Regions from separate parts of the Cytobacillus dafuensis genome, predicted to be linked through region 2. Evidence: riboswitches for the same ligand, from Rfam matches in the RefSeq annotation. Region 2 holds a riboswitch; the other holds the start of a gene.
The links. A riboswitch is a leader RNA that binds a small molecule or an ion and turns the genes downstream of it on or off. The one in region 2 is predicted to bind FMN.
Positions count from the first base shown of each region.

Region 1: another riboswitch for FMN. It lies ahead of ribD (bifunctional diaminohydroxyphosphoribosylaminopyrimidine deaminase/5-amino-6-(5-phosphoribosylamino)uracil reductase RibD); the one in region 2 lies ahead of FSZ17_RS15155 (ECF transporter S component).

Region 1 is NZ_CP042593.1:2,955,079-2,965,397, reverse strand. Features, by position in the region: gene FSZ17_RS14060 (undecaprenyl-diphosphate phosphatase) at 1-118, opposite strand, end outside; gene FSZ17_RS14055 (DUF4870 domain-containing protein) at 353-676, shown strand; gene FSZ17_RS14050 (PLD nuclease N-terminal domain-containing protein) at 820-1,032, shown strand; gene FSZ17_RS14045 (ABC transporter ATP-binding protein) at 1,032-1,943, shown strand; gene FSZ17_RS14040 (ABC transporter permease) at 1,940-2,716, shown strand; gene FSZ17_RS14035 (YdcF family protein) at 2,776-3,339, opposite strand; gene FSZ17_RS14030 (hypothetical protein) at 3,463-4,251, shown strand; gene FSZ17_RS14025 (peroxiredoxin family protein) at 4,396-4,971, shown strand; gene FSZ17_RS14020 (EcsC family protein) at 5,301-6,128, opposite strand; FMN riboswitch at 6,262-6,409, shown strand; gene ribD (bifunctional diaminohydroxyphosphoribosylaminopyrimidine deaminase/5-amino-6-(5-phosphoribosylamino)uracil reductase RibD) at 6,535-7,650, shown strand; gene ribE (riboflavin synthase) at 7,632-8,285, shown strand; gene FSZ17_RS14005 (bifunctional 3,4-dihydroxy-2-butanone-4-phosphate synthase/GTP cyclohydrolase II) at 8,450-9,643, shown strand; gene ribH (6,7-dimethyl-8-ribityllumazine synthase) at 9,660-10,130, shown strand; gene FSZ17_RS13995 (EAL and HDOD domain-containing protein) at 10,308-10,319, shown strand, end outside.
Region 2 is NZ_CP042593.1:3,177,555-3,187,873, forward strand. Features, by position in the region: gene FSZ17_RS15120 (manganese catalase family protein) at 1-101, shown strand, start outside; gene FSZ17_RS15125 (YpbF family protein) at 155-613, opposite strand; gene FSZ17_RS15130 (LysM peptidoglycan-binding domain-containing protein) at 727-1,398, opposite strand; gene FSZ17_RS15135 (CPBP family intramembrane glutamic endopeptidase) at 1,395-1,988, opposite strand; gene FSZ17_RS15140 (RecQ family ATP-dependent DNA helicase) at 1,978-3,489, opposite strand; gene FSZ17_RS15145 (YpbB family protein) at 3,486-4,544, opposite strand; gene FSZ17_RS15150 (ferredoxin) at 4,816-5,064, shown strand; gene FSZ17_RS15155 (ECF transporter S component) at 5,179-5,763, opposite strand; FMN riboswitch at 5,930-6,108, opposite strand; gene FSZ17_RS15160 (GerMN domain-containing protein) at 6,665-7,903, opposite strand; gene sigX (RNA polymerase sigma factor SigX) at 7,878-8,429, opposite strand; gene FSZ17_RS15170 (ATP-binding protein) at 8,629-10,319, opposite strand, start outside.

The sequences.
Region 1 (10,319 bases), 220 kb from region 2:
CAGCCTCGTCTAGCCCGAATAAATGTCGCCCTAAATATAAATGACCTGTACTAGATATTGGAAGAAACTCAGTAAGACCTTGAATTATTCCAAGGACTAACGCTTCCAGCTTAGACATCAAATGGCATCATCCTTTACATAGGTGTTCTATACAAAGTTTATTCATCTTGTCCTAAACAAGAACTGAAAAGTAGCAGAGTTGTCAAATAATAAAAAATCTGTTAAAAAATACGAAACATTTCTTTCAATAAAGCGTAAATAGTATTATAAGGAGACTAATGGTTTGCAATTATTAATCAGAATATTATTATTTGGGGTCTTCCTTTAACAAAAGAAAATGGAGGAATGTTTAATGCCATCTCAGGATGAACGATTACTAGCTACAATGATTTACGTGACAAGCTTTTTTACAAATTTTATTGGTCCGCTCATAATATGGCTCATCAAGAAAGATGAATCATCTTTTATTGATCATCACGGGAAAGAGTATTTCAACTTTATCATTTCATATGCAATTTATTCCATTATAAGTGTACTTTTGATGTTAATCCTGATCGGTTTCATTATGATTTGGATCGTTGGTGTACTCGCATTTGTCTTTACGATTATTGCAGCTGTAAAAGCTTATGAAGGGAAGGAATACCATTTCCCGTTAATATTTAGAATTATTCGCTAATCATTAAGTTAATAAGAATTTTTAAAAAGAAGCCTTTTTTCAAAGAGGCTTCTTTTTTTATTTTTCAATTGTGATGAACGAAAATCCAACCTGTGCGTCTTATTGATGTTAACAATATTTACTCAAAAAGGAGAGATAATCCTATGGAGCTTTTTAACAATATTGATTGGGCAGCTATTATTCCCATTATTGTTCCTATTATCGTAATACAGCTTATTCTTTTGATAATCGCCATTATTGACTTATGTCGGATAGAAAAAACGAATGGGCCAAAGTGGTTATGGGCAATAATCATTCTATTTGTAAACTTAGTTGGCCCTATTCTTTATTTTGTTATTGGAAGGAGAAATCAATAATGTCTGTCGTTGTAACCGTTAGTGGTCTAAGAAAAAGCTTTCAGGATCATGATGTGATCAAAGGATTGGAATTTGCTTTAACGAAAGGAAAATGTATTGCCTTGCTTGGTGCTAATGGGGCTGGAAAAACCACAACTTTACAAATGTTATCTGGACTTATGAGGCAATCAGCTGGAAGTATTGCTTTTGATGGTGTTCAGAAGGGCGAGGATTTTCGGAAATTAATTGGATACCTTCCACAGCACCCTGTATTTTATGAATGGATGAGTGGACGTGAGTTTTTAGAATATACAGGTATGCTTGCAGGTTTGTCGAAAAAGGAATCGAAAGAGAGAGCAGAAGAGTTACTAGAAATGGTTGGTATTTCTGATGCGAAGAATCGCAGAATAGGGAAATATTCAGGAGGAATGAAGCAAAGATTGGGTATTGCTCAGGCTATTATTCATCGTCCCAAATTAGTGATGCTTGATGAACCTGTTTCTGCACTTGATCCTTTTGGTAGAAGAGAGGTTCTTGAGCTTATGGAACGAATGAAAAAGGAAACGACCATTCTTTTTTCAACGCATATTCTTAACGACGCTGAGGAGGTATGCGATGATATTCTTTTTCTTCATAAGGGTGAGATTGTAGAATCAGGCTCAATGAAGGACCTTCGTGACAAATATCAACAATCAAAGATTGACCTTGTTTTCCGAGGGGAAAGTGAACAATATGTTGAAAAGCTATCATCTCTAGCAGTAATTCAATCGATTTCGGTACATGAGAACAAAATTAGTTTATTTGTCCAAAATGTCGATGACGCCAAGCAAGTCTTTCTTCGTGAAATTACGGATAGGAATTGGCCACTCCTTAAATTTGAAATTAGCAAAACGAGTCTAGAAGATGTATTTATGAAGGTGGTAGAAAAATGAATCAGTGGATGGTCCTATTTAATAAAGAATTGGTTGAAATGTCGAGAAATTTCAAATGGATTTGGGTTCCGATCGTTTTTATATTGCTTGCAGTTAAAGAACCGCTTACCTTACATTATATGCCGCAAATTATAGATGCACTAGGAGGTTTACCGGAAGGGGCGGTAATTGAGATTCCAGTTCCTTCAGCTTCAGAAGTATTAATCGCCATTCTTGGCCAATTTAATACTTTAGGTGTATTAATTATCGTGTTAACTTCGATGGGGATCATCGCTGCTGAAAGGAAAAGTGGAGTTGCTGCGATCATATTGGTTAAGCCTGTTTCATATGCATCATTCGTAACCTCTAAGTGGACAGCTGCAATGCTCTTAATGTGGGTATCCTATTTTATTGGCTATGTAGCCTCATGGTATTATGTTGTCATTCTATTTGAAGCTGTTCCTTTTATTGATTTCTTTCAATCCTTTTTATTGAATGGAATTTGGCTTTCTTTTGTTTTAACGATGACGATATTTATTAACTCATTTAATAAATCACCAGGTGTTGTTGGATTTATATCTATTGCAATAATCATCCTATTGAGCTTATTGAGCAGTTTATTCTCACGTTGGATAGAATGGAGTCCTTCCTTGCTGCCAACTTATACGAGTACTTTCCTTTTAAATAATGAAATTCCTGACAATGTATTATCTGCCGTAATTGTTGCGATCATTGGTATGATAATACTCCTCATTTGCAGTATTTCAATTTTTAGAAGAAAAGAACTTGCTTAAATGAAATGCACCACCAGCTGTTAGATTAATGTCTAACAATTGGGGTGCATTTTATATGATTATGTTCCAAATATTTTCATCTTTAGAATGGCTGCATATTCTCGTATATATAGACTAGTTTTTACGACTTTTGGTGTTTCGGCAGCTAAAGGATGTCCTTTTATTCCGACCTTCTCTGCAAGATTAATTGATCGATATAAATGAAAATCATTTGTGACAATAACTGCCTGATCAATATTGTAAAGGTCCTTTGAATATTTCAGATTTTCATATGTAGATGTTGAGAGATCTTCTACTAGTATTTTTTCTTCATCAATTCCATTTTCAAGAAAAAATCTTTTTAGAGCTTCTGCCTCAGTAATATTTTCTCCTTTGCCTTGACCACCAGTTACAACGATAACTGTATTGGGGTTTTCTTCTATATATTCTAGTGCTTTATTTGCTCTGTTAAGCAAGCTGAGAGACATTTCTTCTCCATTCACTTTAGCTCCAAGAACGATTAAATAAGGAATATTAGGTGGAGGAGTTAAGCATGCGGTTTTTTTCATTTGAATATGTAAAAGTGCGATAATGATTATTGAGAAAATTAAAATCAAACCGAATATGATTATGATTTTTTTCATATTTTTCCTCCAAGTATTCATGTTTATGCTTCTCAATTAATAGAATAAAAGTGACTCTATTAATTTAGCATATAAAACTATTATTAGGAAGTATTTTCCTTTTAAGGATGTTAGGGGATTATTATGAAGAATATTCAGCAATTTTATCAAAAAACAGCATCTATTTCCTTAAATTCCAGTCTTGTTGCACTTATTCCTCCATTTTTCCTAATTATATACGGTATTATTGTTGTACCTAATGGCAAAATGGTTGTATTGGTTGTACCATTTTTACTTTATAGTTTTATAAGCTATCAAGCTTATTTAATAAATGATAACAGATCAAAAGAGATTAAGAAAATAGATGAGGGCATTGCAAATCAAGTATCATTTTTATATGAAGAAAATGTCCTTTTGACGTTTCTTCCAGCTCCAACATTAAGATTGCTTGTCTTTAGCACAAATGGTCAGCAAGTTGGAGAAATAAGAGATATCAATTTTATGCCGTTTCGATGGTTCTTACCTTTTCTGTTTGATAAGTTTATTGAAAGAAAATATGGTTTATATGATGCAAATAATAAGCAAATTGGAAGTTTTACTTTTAAGAAGAATCGTATTGAAATAGCGAGTTCAGGAATCGAGATTCATTCAATAAAGATACAGAATACATTAGGAAATGGTATAGCCGTTATTTTTGGGCATGAAAATCGGAGTTTTTTACTAAAGCAATCAAGATTATTTATGGATTTTCAGTTTTTAAAGGGCTGCAAAAATATTGCGAGATTGCGTAAAGGTTGGATGCCGATAGAGTGGGGTAAAAGATTTAAAGATCCGAATACGCCCATACTAATATTTGAACAACAATTGCCCGTGGAGGAAAAGCTACTTGTATATGCACTTTTAGTAAAACTGTTTCAGTCTACAAATCACTAATTTTTCACTTCTATCATTTTAAAGATCAAAAGATGTCTTCAACAATCATGTGCCTCTAGTGCAGAACAATAGCTTCAATTGGTTTGATATAGTATGATTAAATCAATTAAACTTCCTTCTGGATTACATTAATGAGGTGTTTGAATGAAAAAATTCTTGCTGGTAGCGGGAATTATCATCCTTTGCTTATTTATAATTGACAAGACAATCCTTAAAGAAAAAGGTATTGTAAATAATCTTGAACAACCGAAGAAATACGAGAAGATAGAAAATGCTGATCAGCTTCCAGTCGGTTTAGAAGAGGGGAATAGAGCCCCGGATTTTGAATTATTAGACTTGGAAGGTAATACTGTGAAGCTAAGTGATTATAAAGGGAAAACAATCTTATTGAATTTTTGGGCTACTTGGTGTCCGCCATGCAAGGCTGAAATGCCTTATATGGAAAAATTATATAATAAATATAAAAACGAAGGTTTTGAAATTTTAGCGGTTAATGTTACGACTTCTGAGAAAAGCCGTACCAATGTTGATGAGTTCGTAAAAAATAATGAACTAACCTTCACAATCCCGCTTGATGAAATAGGTAGTGCATCTAATGATTATAATATTAGGGTGTATCCAACAAGCTTTTTTATCGACTCAGATGGTGTTATTCGTAAAAAAGTGTTAGGAGCTGTAAATGAAGAAGTAATGGAGCATGAAATCAAACGATTACCATAAAAGTACAGCTAGATATTTCTCTGATTCAAAAAAGTTATACTTTATTCCATAAGGTGTGTTAATGCTCATTGTGGACAATCCTATTTTGTTGTTGATTGGAGCGGAAGGCGCGAGATCCTCGAAAATGCATTCGCATTTCCTTCGTGCGTTGATTATTCTAGGAAGCTTATTCAATGTCCTGCGGGAGAAGCGAGTCAAAGGGAGACCCCGCAGGAGCGCTCTTCGACGAGGAGGCTTCCGGACCGCCCGCGATCGCTAAGTGCCTGCAGCGGAAATCAACAAGTAATTTTAACTTTGTCATTCCATAATTAATGAAAGAAGCTGCAAGGCTATTCATCAGCATTGCAGCTTCTTTCTTTTTCATTTTCTAGTGATAATCGTTCATTAATTTTTCTCTTTCGATAGAGCATCTTTCCTGCTTCAGAAATATCGGTAACCGCAGATCGATTAATGACTGCTCCGAATAAGAGTCCTGCAATAGGAATCATTTGAAACAGCTTTTTCCAACCGATTTGATCCCGATATGTAAAGACTACTTCCCGCCATCCTTGAATTTCCGAGATGACCTCTCTATTTGGACCTTCACTTGGAGAATCAATTATGGATAGCTGCTGTAAGATCGCTTTTTTTCCAACAATATCGGAAGAGACAAATTGCAGAATTTTTACGATGTATAATCTTTCCTTCGTATCATCTGGGTTATATCCGTAGCAAATGGCAATATCCTGTAGAGTTTTCAACTGAATTCCCAGCAACATGGGAATATCGATTGATATAGTAAGAAATCCTCCAAACCCAGTACCAGCCCCTTGAATGGTAGCAAGTTTCTTTCGATTGCCTGTAAGCTTTGCTACCGCATCGTCCATTGTAGATATCGGAAGTGATTTTACATCCTCCAAAGTTGTAACATCCATTTTTGGGTAATATGCTTTTAAGGAGGATACCGAGCTTAAATATCTTCCTCCTGATTGTACATACTGACCTAGTTCATCAATAATCACGCCGATTTTTTTTTGCAAAAAGGCAGGTGTAAACTTGTCTAAAAGCTTGAATGGAAGCCGCCCTAGCTTTTCCCAAAACCAAAGGTCGCTCTGCTCTTTTTCCCACTTTTCACATATTTTAAGCTCATGAAATAATTGTTCTTTTGTTTCAATCACAACACATAAATCCTTCCATTATCAGATGAGTAATATACGATCTTAAAGGCTAATGGTTTCAATTTTTTTTATGCTTTGAGACATACACATTGTTTATTCGGAAACCTCGTGATACTATTTAATTATTCGAATATGATTTCTTCGGGGCTGGGTGAAATTCCCAACCGGCGGTGATGAGGTACTGTCCTCTTAGTCCGTGACCCGGTTTCAATACGTTGAAAACGGTGGATTTGGTGAAACTCCAAAGCCGACAGTTAAAGTCTGGATGGGAGAAGAAATGAATGATTATTTGCGTAAAAAAATCATTTTTTTAACGCTTATTTCGTTATGCGATTATGCCCCGTACATGAGTTGTGTGCGGGGTTTTTTGTTGGAGAATTTTAGTGAAAGGGGGAACTACAAATAAATGCATGATATTGAATATATGGATTTAGCCTTAAAAATGGCTCAAGCTACAAGAGGGCAAACTAGCCCTAATCCAAAGGTTGGAGCAGTAGTTATCAAGAATGGTGAAGTACTTGGACTTGGTGCACACTTAAGAGCAGGAACACCACATGCAGAAGTCCATGCCATCAATGTAGCTGGTGAACAAGCAAGAGGAGCAGATCTATATGTGACTCTTGAACCTTGCAGCCATCATGGTAAAACTCCTCCCTGTGCTGATTTGATAATAAATTCAGGAATCAAAAGGGTAATCGTAGCAGGACTCGATCCAAATCCTCTCGTTGCTGGACAAGGAATCGCCAAACTAAAAGAGGCTGGGATTGAAGTTGAAATTGGCATAGGAAATGAGGAAGCCCATGCCATGAATGAACCATTCTTTCATTTTATTAAAACGAAAACTCCTTTTGTAACAATAAAAGCAGCTGTTTCTTTGGATGGAAAGACAGCGGCAAAAACAGGTGACAGCAAATGGATTACCTCTCCAGAATCCAGATTAGATGTTCACCAATTAAGACATGAACATGATGCAATCTTAACAGGCGTGAATACCATTATTCATGATAATCCACATTTAACCACCAGACTGCCCCGAGGTGGAAGAAATCCCATTCGAGTTGTATTAGACACGTATTTACGGACTCCTCTTGAATCAAATGTGATACAAGATCGAGCGGTAAATACGATTATTTTTACTGGAAATGAGATAGATTTAGAAAAAGTAGCAAACTTTAGAGAATTTGATGTAGAAGTTGTACCATTATCACAGCCAACTATTCTTATTCCGGAAGTGCTAAAAGAGTTAGGAAAAAGAAACATAATGTCGTTATTAGTAGAAGGAGGTTCCGAGATTCATTCCTCCTTTATCGATAATAATGCTTATCAGCAAATCATTTTATATGTTGCACCAAAAATAATTGGCGGAGTAACCGCAATCCCTTTTATTGGTGGACAAGGTATTGAGATTGTCGAGCATGCAAAAAAACTCAAGTTCAAGTCAGTACAAACAATTGGATGTGATCTTAAAATTATAGCTAGGCCTCTAGAGGAGGAAGAATTGTCATGTTTACGGGAATCATAGAAGAGCTTGGAACTGTAAAAAGAGCCATTCAAAATGGAAACACAATTAAATTAACGATTCAAGCTACAAAAATAATAAGAGATATCCAGCTTGGTGATAGCATTTCAGTCAATGGAGTATGTCTAACTGTTACTGAATTCCAACGTGAAGAATTTTCCGCAGATGTGATGCCTGAAACGTTTAAAAGTACCTCCTTATCTTCAGTTAAGGAAGGAACGATGGTTAATTTAGAAAGGGCTATGGCTGCAAATGGGCGTTTTGGGGGGCATTTTGTAACGGGACATGTAGATGGAACTGGAAAAATTCTAAACAAGAGGAAAAAAGAAAATGCCATTTACATTGACATATCTATTCCAGGTTCATTAAATCATCTAGTAATAAACAAGGGATCCATTGCAATTGATGGAACATCTTTAACTATTTTTGGAATAACAGATCAGTCCGTAACAGTATCCATTATTCCACACACAGCAAAGGATACTATCCTGGGAATAAAAAGTGTTGGAGATGTAGTTAATATTGAGTTTGATATGCTTGCCAAATATATGTATTCCTTTATGAAAAAAGAGCAAACAGAATCAAGTCAGGGCAAAGGTATTACTGAAAATTTTTTAAGAAGCAATGGCTTTTTATAAGCTAATAGGAAAGTTTAAGTTTATTAACGTACTAAAGTAAAGTGTTTTTTTAGTTAAATACCTGCTAATAAGATCGCATAAGAAAAACTAAGGCATTCACCAAAAAGGACTTGGCGAACGCCAAGTTTTTCTAATAAATCAAGCGACATAAGGAGGAAGGCACCATGTTTAGTGAGATTACAGCAGCCATTGAGGATTTAAAAGCAGGGAAAGTCATTATTGTTTGTGATGATGAAGATCGGGAAAATGAAGGTGATTTTCTTTCCATTGCTGAGTTCGTAACACCAGAAACAGTAAATTTTATGGCTAAAGAAGGAAGAGGCTTAATTTGTACACCGATTTCTGAAGAATTAGCTGAAAAACTAAAATTGCTTCCTATGGTTGAGAGAAATACAGATAGTCGTGGAACAGCGTTTACTGTTTCGATTGACCATGTAGAAACAACAACGGGAATTAGCGCATTCGAGAGGGCTTTGACTATTGAAAAAATGCTGGATGATGATGCCCGTCCAGAAGAATTTAACCGTCCTGGCCATATTTTTCCTTTAATTGCTAAGAAAGGTGGAGTTTTAAGAAGAGCTGGCCATACGGAAGCTGCAGTTGATCTGGCGCGTATTGCGGGAGCAAAACCAGCTGGAATTATTTGCGAAATTATGAAGGATGACGGAACAATGGCGCGAGTAAAGGATCTTGAGCTCATAGCCAAAAAATTTGATATAAAAATGATTTCGATTCAACAGTTAATCGAATATCGATTAAAACATGACTCATATATAAAGAGAGAAACTGAAATCAAGCTTCCTACAGAATTCGGTTTGTTTAAAGCAGTGGGTTATACGAATACGATGGATGGAAAAGAGCATATTGCTTTAGTAAAAGGAGAGATTACAGAGGACGAGCCTGTGCTGTTAAGAGTCCATTCTGAATGTCTTACCGGAGATGTTTTCGGCTCCAATAGATGTGATTGTGGACCACAATTAGAAGCGGCACTTTCCCAAATAGAAAGTGAGGGAAAGGGAATTCTTCTTTATATGAGGCAAGAGGGAAGAGGTATTGGACTCATTAACAAAATGAAAGCTTATAAGCTTCAAGAAGAAGGATATGACACGGTTGAAGCAAATCATAAACTTGGATTTGGCGATGATTTGCGTGATTATGGGGTAGGCGCTCAAATATTAAGGGATTTAGGTGTAAAGAAAATGCGGCTTTTGACGAACAATCCAAGGAAAATTGCCGGATTAGCGGGTTACGGTTTAGAGGTTGTTGAGCGTGTCCCATTACAAATGCCTATTAAAAATGAGAATGAAGCATACTTAAAAACGAAAAAAGCAAAGCTTGGCCATTTATTAAAATTATAAAAGGGAGAGAAGAAAAATGAAGAAAGTGGTTGAAGGACATTTAGTAGGGACAGGATTAAAAATTGGGATTGTAGTGTCACGTTTTAATGAATTTATTACCGGGAAATTACTAAGTGGGGCTGAAGATGCTTTAAAGCGTCATGGTGTAAAGGATGAAGATGTGACTGTTGTTTGGGTTCCAGGTGCATTCGAAATCCCATTAACTGCCATGAAACTTGCTCAAGCCAGCGACTTTGATGCAATTGTTACGCTTGGAACAGTCATTCGAGGCGCAACACCACATTTTGATTTCGTTAGCAATGAAGTGGCAAAAGGGGTTGCTGCTATAGGAATGCAAAGCGGCATACCGATTATTTTCGGTGTTCTGACAACAGATACTATCGAGCAGGCGATTGAACGTGCTGGAACGAAAGCAGGCAATAAGGGATGGGAAGCTGCAGTTGGGGCAATAGAGATGGGAAATTTGTACAAACAGATGTCCAAATAAATCTTCTAATATACGAAATGAAGGAGCGCTATTTAAGTGCTCCTCTTTTCATGCGCATGATATATTTTTTCAAAAATATAAATTTTTTTCATTTACTACATAATTCGACAACTTTAATTAGTTATGTCGTATAAAATAATTACGATCATACATGCAGAATTTGTCGGAGGGTAATTTATGGAGGTTTTT
Region 2 (10,319 bases):
GCTTACGTTTCTTAAGGGAAAGGGAAATCATACATTCACAAAGGTTCAGAGAAGCTGTTGAGATTCTAAAGGATGAACAAGGGAAAAAGAGGGTATTTTAGTAGACATACCCTTCGGAAAAGAAGCAGGCAATTTTTTTTTGATTCTGCTTAAATTATTTATTTTCATGATACAAATTAATATCATAATTTGCTTTCATCATTTCAAAAACGGTATGCCTGTTTTTCCATTCATCTTCCTTTTTCCAAAGATCTTTACTTTTGTCAATGATTTCACATCGTAAAGCATGATATTCTTTCTCTGCTTTTTCCCTTTTCTCTCGCAATAAATTCATAAGCCCGTACAAACCAACAATAAATATTAGATAATAAAAATTAACAGACTGGTTGACATATGTCGAGAACATAGAAGCAAATGAATAGGAATAAGGCTTCATTATGGTTTGATAAATATAGAAAAAGTAGAAAAATGACAAAAATACAGTTGCCCACATAATAATTAAATGCCTCAATTTATATTTATCAAACTTTCTTTTCCTTTCAACAACTTTTTGAAGCATTTGTCTTGTAGCCTGATCAGTTCGATCATCTAACAGTTTTATTGATGACTCCATTGTTCCCCCTCCATCTACATAGCCCATTAAGAAAACGAACAATAATTGTTCACATACCCTTTTTTTCTAGTTTATGAGCTTGTACCTCACTATATGATAGGGAGAATAAGAATCTATTTTTTTGGAATGACTAAAACTTGCCCTACTTGAATTTCATCACTTTTCAGGTTATTTTCTTTTTTTATTATATCGACTCCTGATTGATATTTAAGTGCAATCCGAAAAATGTTTTCATTCGGCTTCACAGTATGATAAATTACACCTTTATCATCTGCCTCTTGAACTTCCTTATCCTGTTGATTTAGTTCACTTTCTGAAGGAACTGCTGACCCTTTATTATCCGAATTCTCCTCTTCTTGCGTTTTAGGAACAGGGACGGATCCTTCTACTTTCTTTTCTGAATCATCTACTGACGAATCATCTTTATCCGGAACTTCTTCTCTTTCCTCTATCTTTGTCTCTTTATCCTCATTTTCACTTTCATATCCAACTGCTTCATACCCTTGCTGATCTGTGCTAACCTTTTCTGCATTACCAGGCTTATCCTTATTTAAAGAATAATGTATGCTGAATATCGCAATTGGCAGAAGAATAAACATTAAAGCTAGAAGACGTATAATAGGATATTTAACCTTCCATTTACTTTTTTGCCTTTTTTCTCGATGAAGCCTGCTTCTTGGTGGTAAAGAAGCTTTTTCTGCTGTCATGTCTTCTGGCTCCATGTTCCTATACACTTTCTTCCGAAGCCGTTCTGCTTGATCTCTATAAGGGCCTTCTTTGTTCATGGTATATCCCTTCCTATATGTTTACGGTATTTTATAACTATTCCTAGTAAAAAATCAATAATAAAATGCATAAATATAGTCACAAATAAATTGTCTGTTATCAAGAATATATATCCTATTAAAAAGCTTAATACAATTACATTTAAAAACAAAAACCAATTAAAAATATAACGATAATGAACAACAGCAAATACAATACTTGATACCACTAGTCCAAAATGTGTTTGAATAACACCACGAAATAATAGCTCCTCACAAAAAGCAACAATTGCAGCAATGAATGCGATATGAATGACACTTCTATTTCGAAATATCCTTTCATTTAATCCGCCATCATCGTAATAAGCATGAGGTAAAAACTTCATTAAAGTAATATCAAGCATAACTACCAGCAATCCAGCTATTCCACCTATAAGCCACATATTCCGATCATGTAGTAAAAAGAGATTAAGAAAATCTGAGATATGATCAAATAATATTAAGCCTAATATGGCTGATATTGCTAATAGGATTACTTGCGTTAAATATAAATGAAATAGCAGCTCCCTGTCTGAAAGCTCTTTAATTAACTCTGAATACTTATTCTTCATTTTTTCTCTCACTTAAAAGTATTTCTGCCAAATGATTTTTCCAATGAAAAGAAGACTCAATTTTAATAGAAGGCTCTTTTGTTATAAAGGAATAGAATTCACTATAATCAACTCCACAGCAATCACAACAGTTCTTCATCTCTATTGTCTTTTCTTCATTAAAATAGTTCAAGATCTTTTTTCTACGGCACTCCGTTAATTGTGTCCATCTATACATTTCTTGAATCTTGTTCAACTTTATCAGCATGCGCTCGTTTATGAACTTCTTTAATTGATCAATTGTTTTTTCTATGTGGGCTCCATTATTACACTGTAAAAAGGCTTCGACCATTCTCCATTGGTTGTCTGTGAACCCTGAAACTCTTTTTATTTCACTTTCAAAAAGGCTTAAATTATTCAGTGCTTCACGATGTTCCATCAGCCATTTATATAACCAATCTAATTGTGCATCACTTGGCAGCTCTCCTTCAACGAGCTGATTAGGAAGTTGCTCATCCCCAGGGGAATATAGTAATAGAGCTAGACTTTGTTTTCCATCTCTTCCAGCACGCCCAATTTCTTGTAAATATGATTCAAGCTGAAGTGGCATGTGAAAATGAATGACATAGCGAATATTATCTTTATTTATTCCCATTCCAAAAGCACTTGTCGCACAAATCACATCTAGTTGACCTTGGATAAATTGTTGCTGAATTAATATTCTAGTTTCTTGCTCCAATCCTCCATGGTATGCAGCTACCTTACTGAATCCTCTTTCTTTAAATAACGACACCATCTGTTCAGACAATTTCTTACTTGAAAAATATATAATTCCTGGCCCTTCCAAACTCGTAATAAGCTCAACCAATCTTTCCGTTTTCTCTTTATAAGTTCTAATGCTTTCCACTATTAACGATATATTCGGACGGTCAACAGAATAAATAAATTCCTCCCATTCCCCTATTTTTAGAGAAGTGATAATATCATCTTTAACTTCAGGGGTGGCTGTTGCCGTCAATGCAAGTGTTAATGGCGACCCTAATCTCTCTCTAATCTCTCCAAGCTTATTATAATCTGGTCTGAAATCATATCCCCATTGTGAAATACAATGGGCTTCATCAATTACAAATAAGTCAATACCAATTTCTTTAAGCTTATTCATTACTTGATCGGATCTAAGCATCTCTGGCGATAAAAAAATAAATTTATATTTACTCAATTGATGCAGAGCTTGATATTTTTCCTCATGTGATAAAAAGGAATTTAAAGCTATCACTCTCTTTTCACCATTCATCATCATCTGCTCCACTTGATCCTGCATCAAGGACAAAAGAGGAGAAACAATAACTATTTTCCCTTTTAATAAATATCCTGGCAATTGGTAGCACAACGATTTACCAGTACCAGTTGGAAGCATGGCTATTGTATGTTTCCCATCTAGAATGGAGGAAATTATTTCTTTTTGACCAATTCTAAAAGAAGAATAATTGAAATGCTTTTGGAGCACATCTTCAAGCTTCATACTTTTTCACCAACTCGAGTCAATACTAAGCGAATTTCAAAATAATCTGCATCTGGTATGAATTGTCGTATTTGCTTTAACTGTTTTGAATTACTCGCCATTATTGCATTTAAGATTAATTCTTGTTTTTCTGTGGAAACAAACGAGGAAATATCAAAACCGCTGCAGTTTAATGATATTTCAACGATATGATCCTCTATTGTATTTCTTTTAAGTCTTCGAATTCGGGCAATCTCCTCTATAAAGAAGCCTTTTTTGATCAAATCATAAGTCTTCTTTGCAGAGTGAGTTAGTGATACATTTTCTTTATCTTCCGTTACAAACAATCTCAATATTGGAAAATCAGTCGGATTCGCCTGGATAGTTTCAAGCATATAATGAATTAGTCCTTTAAACCGGAATTGATAAGTATCATTATCCAAGTTCATTTTTTCAGCAGCTTGGCTCGAGGTAAGTCCAATAATCTGATACCCTGTTAATCTTAATACAAGTAACGAAGGGTCAATTTCTCTATATCCTTCAAGGCACTCTACTAATTCTTTGTAAAGTTTAACGCCGAGTTCTTCTCTGTTCAACCCAGTACCTTGTATAAAACCTTTAAGCCAAAAATGAACTTCTTTTTTTCGTTGAATCGGGATAAACTTTGAATCCCAGCTTTTCAAATGCGAAACGACTTGTACCGCTAGTGACAGCCTTTCCCAAAATAGCTCTGTTACTTGATGGAATTTCCAACCATTTAACGACTTAGGAATTGGCTGTTTCTCAAAAAACAATTTCATCTGGTTTAATCCATCTGAAGTTAATCGAAAGCGTTGCTGAGGAAAGCCTTCTAGAAATCCTTGTTTTTCCATTTCCAAAACCAATTCCTCAAATTCAATACGTGTTAAGTCAGTAAAAGTATGGAAAAGGTTTGTTAATTGAAAGAAATGAGCATCTTGTATAGTTTGAGCAGACTTTTTCCCCTTCAATAAGTGAAAAATTGAATAGATGGTTCGCTGAGCATCAATACGATGTAAACAAAATAATATTAGCATCTTTATTAAAGAGTCATTCATTCGATCACCATATATGTATACTATTAAGGAATTAATAATACAATTTAGTATAGTTTAAAAATACTTCTATTTTTATTCTATCACGAATGAAAATAGAGAACCTCTTTAATTCTTACTTTTCTAAGAACCTTGTGTGATAAGCATTCTCAATACTTTTCCTATTGAAAAGTTAAGCATTCAGTTTTACAATAGGGATGAGGAATTCGTTTCCATCTTTATAAAAGATCAAAATTAAGAATAATTCGCTTATTATTTTGGGAGGTAATTTTTCATGGCAAAGTACACTATTGTTGACAAAGAAACATGTATTGCATGTGGAGCATGCGGAGCAGCTGCACCTGATATTTACGATTACGATGATGAAGGCATTGCATTCGTTACTCTAGATGATAACCAAGGAATTGTTGAAATTCCTGATGTATTAATTGATGACATGATGGATGCTTTCGAAGGCTGCCCAACAGATTCAATTAAAGTTGCTGATGAATCATTTGATGGCAACCCACTTAAATTTGAATAGTCATTTCTTGATATAAATTATTTATTGCTCCCTTACTCTAAGATGTAAGGGAGTTTTTTATAGAATCAATAATAAAAAGCAACGGTGCAGGCCGTTGCTTTTTTAATTTCAATATTAAGCTGCACTTTTTAATGATTTTTGCTTGCTAATCCAAGTGTTCATCCTTGCAAAAATAAGCATAAATACGGTCGTAATGATTAGACCTTTTATAATATTAAACGGCAAAATGCCTTTTATAATCATTGTACGCATTTCAGGCGCTGACATGGCAGGCATATTTAAGAAGAATGTATAGGCAGGTAAAATGAGAAAATAATTTAACACACTCATCATAATTGCCATTATAAACGTTCCAGCTACTAAACCAAAAGTCATGCCTTTTTTTGTTTTTAGCTTGTTATACACATAGTAAGTTGGTAGAACAAACAAAATACCCGCAATAAAATTGGAAATATGGCCAACAGGTACACCAGTAGCACTACCTGTCATGAAATAATCTAAAATATTTTTAAACAATTCAACTAAAATTCCAGCCACTGGTCCAAAGATTAACGCTGCGATTAATGCAGGGATATCGCTGAAGTCAATCATAAGAAATTGCGGAAATGGCGGCATCGGAAAATTCAACAGCATTAATACATAAGCTATACTGCTTAACATCCCAATTGAAACTAAAGCTTTAACTGAAAATCTATTCATGTTCCTCTCTCCTAATTAGGACTATCTCTCCTAAAGAAGAAAGGTTCAGCAGTCAAAGTTAAGCCCAGACAAAATAAAAACCCCAAGTATGACACTTGAGGGAGATTTTCCAAGGCTCACTAAATAAACGTTCAAATAACCTGCAATTTTTGAACGTCTGCAGAACCTCCATCTTCTCCCATCCAGACTATACTGTCGGCTTTGGAATCACACCAAATCCTGCCCAAGCAAAGATATTATCCAAAATTGATATCGGATAAATGTCTCCTCTTAAAAAGGCTCGCGGGCTTAGAGAAACCTCTCATCACCGCCGGTCGGGAATTTCACCCTGCCCCGAAGATAGACCGTATTGTATTTTACAAATAATATTATACTTGAAAGCATAAAAAATGAAAAGGTTTACTCGTCAACTTTAATCAGTGATAAATATGACAATCTAACGACTTTATTAAATTAAAGCGATTACACGTTAAATATGCACAATCAATTGAATTGACATATAACTATTGTTTTGTAAAATTATCGTCTCAATAAATCGGATTATCCTTTAATAAAAAAATAGAAGACATTAACCGACATCCTACATTTTTACAGATGTCTATTAATGTCTTTTTTAGGTTTATTTAACATTTTTCTAAAATTGATATTTCATTATCATTATTCCTAGAGCTTGTACATACTTCCTCCTATAAATAATAAGCTGATACAAAGCCCCATTAAACATGCAATAATAAATCGTTTTAAATAATCCCGCATTTTTTCCTCCTACATCATTACATAATCCTAGACCTCTATTACAATATTCACACTATGCTGACTTGATCCTATTTAGAACCACATAAAGTAAAATATGCATTTTGACTATATAGAAAAAGACGAACCAAATGGATCGTCTTAACAATTAATGGGTTATCGTTCGTTTATTAGCTGCGACTGGAACCTTAATTTCATGATCTAAATTAAATTTTCCTATTTTATCTATTTGTGCATTTTCCAATTTCACTGCATCATAATTGAATTCTTTTGCTGTTAGCAGAATGGCTTCAATTGTATGCAATGTTTTGGCGTCGTCATTAATAGTAGAGCCTTTCTTAAAGCGAATCGTCAATTTGTTTTCTGCAGGACCCTTTACTGTTTCAAACTGAATATCTTCAGGAATAGAAGGAATTAATTTCTCATTTCCCGTTCCCTTTCTCATTGATGAAAACGCATCTTCAATTGTACTTACTTCCTCACTATTTGGAACAATAAATGGTTTTGATTCTGCCTTGCTAGGATAATAAAAATAATAAGCATGGTTTCCAAACTGATCATCACCAGGCACAAATTTCTCAATCGTCCCATTATACCCAAAATCAATTCCAGGATTTCCATCTGTTGAAAAATTAGTTTCTTTAATATTTAAAGACTTCATCGTACTGGTTAAAACCTGAGATAAAATATTCTCAGTAGAACCTGAAAAACTATATGACTGATTTGCTGGAACATCAAAATTTAATATTTTTTTATCTTCTTCATATTTTAATTCAGCCATTAAAGGGTAATAATCGTACAAACCCCAGTCATTCTCAGTAAGCCTTTTCATATTATCTTCAAAAAGTTTAAATTTTGTTTTATTCTCTTCATTTGAAACAATAATACTTACAGGCACAATAAATTCGACATTATCATCGGGTATAGCATAAGTCAAAACTTCGCGACCAGCAATATCCTCTTCATAAACAGCCGTACTTTGATCCTCGGCCTCTATTGAGCGTAAACCAATATTTTCATTCATATCATTGCTTTCTTTTGCTGCAAAAGGTACTGCACTTTCATCATTGGTAGAATTTTGCTCTTTGTCTTGGGTTATATTCTTTTTTTCCATTGCTATCTCGGCACCTGATGAAGATTTATCTGCTGATTCCATTGATTTTTCTTCTGTATTCTGAAAATTAAATAGGCTGGGAACAAGTATGAATAATAAGAGTAAAGCTGCTGCAGTCGCTGCAGTTGGCATTATCCAAACTTTATGCTTTCGCCTGCTTAATTTTATTGAAATGTTTTGATAAATTTCCTGCGGATCCCGTTCATCTATAATTTTAGGAAGTTGGCCTAATAATTCCTCTATCTGCTCATCGCTCCACTCTGACTTCCTCAATATCCATCCCCTCCTTTCTTCTTTTATCTTCCATATGTCCTTTAAGAACCTTTAAGGCCCTATGCTGAGTCGTTTTTACCTTGCTTTCAGTCCAGTTTAATGCTTCAGCTGTTTCTGTAATCGTAAGCTCATGCATATATCTCATAACAATAACTAATCTTTGATCAACCGTACAATGGTCAAGACATTGATAAATGAGCTGAATCTCTTCCTTTTGAATAGCAATTTCTTCAGGTATTGGATATTCATCCATTACCTGCTGTGTCGTCCAGTCAAACTTCTCTAATATTCTTTGTTTCCATCCTTTTTGTTTTCTGAAAGAATCGATCGCAACATTTCTAGCAATAGAAAAAAGCCAAGTTTTCTCACTGCTTTTTCCTTCAAAACGTTCATAGGATTTAAGAACTCTAATATATACCTCCTGAACTAGATCCTCAGCAAGTTCCTTGTTTTTGACCATATAAAAAAGAAATTGAAAAACATCATGATGATATTTTCTATATAATTCATCAAAAACGGAGTCCATCAGTTCCCCTCCCCGTTCAATAAAATAGTCGTATATAACTAAATAAAAGTTACATTTGAATATAGATTCCTCTTTGAACTATTATACTTTTTCTCCTAATAAAAAAGGAAGGATTTTTCTGTAAATCCTTCCCTTTTACGATAGCTTTTCAATTATAATGTTTCTTGTGAATCAAGAACAATCGGCACTTTTTTCTATATTATTCTATATTTCGAGGAATAAATAGAGAAAATGTCGTACCATGGCCAACCTTACTTTGGACCGAAATTTGTCCCTTATGGGCATGAACAATATTTTTCACAATAGCAAGACCAAGTCCTGTCCCTGAACGACCTCGAGTTCTCGCTTTATCGGCTTTATAGAATCGTTCGAAAACAAAAGGAAGGTCTTCTTCCGGAATACCTGATCCCGAATCTATGACCTCAATATATAAACCTCGATCGTCCGTATGCTCAGATACTGTCACTACTCCCGTATTTGGGGTGTGACGTATTGCATTATCAATTAAGTTTGTCAGCACTTGTTCCATTCCATCAGGATCGAAACAAAACCAAACCTCTTTATTACCAAGCTCAAGACTAAGCTGAATGTCTTTTTCTTTTGCTAGTCCTTGAAACTTCCGGTTAATTTTTTGAAGAAAAGGATGAACCTCAACTTCTTCTTTTATTAATTGTATATGTCCTGCTTCCATTCTTGCAAGATCTAGAAGTTCATTCACTAGCCTGCCCATTCTTAAAGATTCATCATATATGACTCTTGCCATTTCTTTCTTTTCTTCATCTGTTCCAGCGATATCATCTACAATTGCTTCACTATAACCTTGCATCATAGCGATAGGTGTTCTAAGCTCATGTGAAACATTAGCGATAAAATCCTGTCTTAGCTTATCAAGCTGTCTTTCTTCGGTCATATCCCTAATAACTGCAACTGCTCCGCGAATGTACTTATTATTATACAGTGGACTTACTATCATAACCCAAAATCTTCCTTGTATAGATATCTCGCCCACTTGCTCCTTTTCAGTATTTACAGCTTGCTGAAAAAGCTCCATAACTTTAGATGGGACAGCGGCAGTATCCTTGTTGCCTACATCCTGCTCATAGTACCAGTTATGCAAAAAACGTTCTGCTGGCGGATTCGTAATCAAAATCGTCCCATCATTATTAAAAGTAATAACACCATCTGCCATTCCACTTAAAATACTGGCAAGCTGCTCTTTTTCTTGGCTTAGTGCATTCATATTAAACTTCAACTGTTTTCCCATTTGGTTAAACGCAATTGCTAATTCACCAATTTCATCTTGAGATGGAAAAGGTACCTTCGTATCAAATTTTCCTCTAGCAACCTCAAATGCTGCCTCACGCATTTTTCTTAACGGAGCAGTAATTCTTGTTGATAAGAAAAAAGCAAATATGGTAGTTAAGATTATTGCAACACCTGCAGCAAGAAAAATAAACTTTGTAGTCGAACTAGTTGTTTCTTGCATAACTTCTAGTGATTGATAAATATAAACCGCACCATTTTTACTTGTAGTATCTTTTAGAGGTACACCGATGATTAATATTCTGGATTCATCTTTGCTATTATCTTTATTCTCATTAAATGAAGACATTTTTTTTACTGTTTTACCTTCAGTGATAACCTTTTGTAGATCAGCATCCTCAGTAAAATAATTAATTGGCAAATTGAATGATCTGTTTCCTTTTGGTGAGTAATAATATTCCTCAGGGTTTGCCACTATGACAACCCCAGTGACATCATCGACTAATTCCCAAGAAATCTCCAACCCGATATCTCGATCATGCTCATCTAATATTCGTGCAATTTTCTGCGCTGTATTAGTTAGTCCTCTTTCCAATTCATTAATATGATAGCTTTCAAAAAACTCTA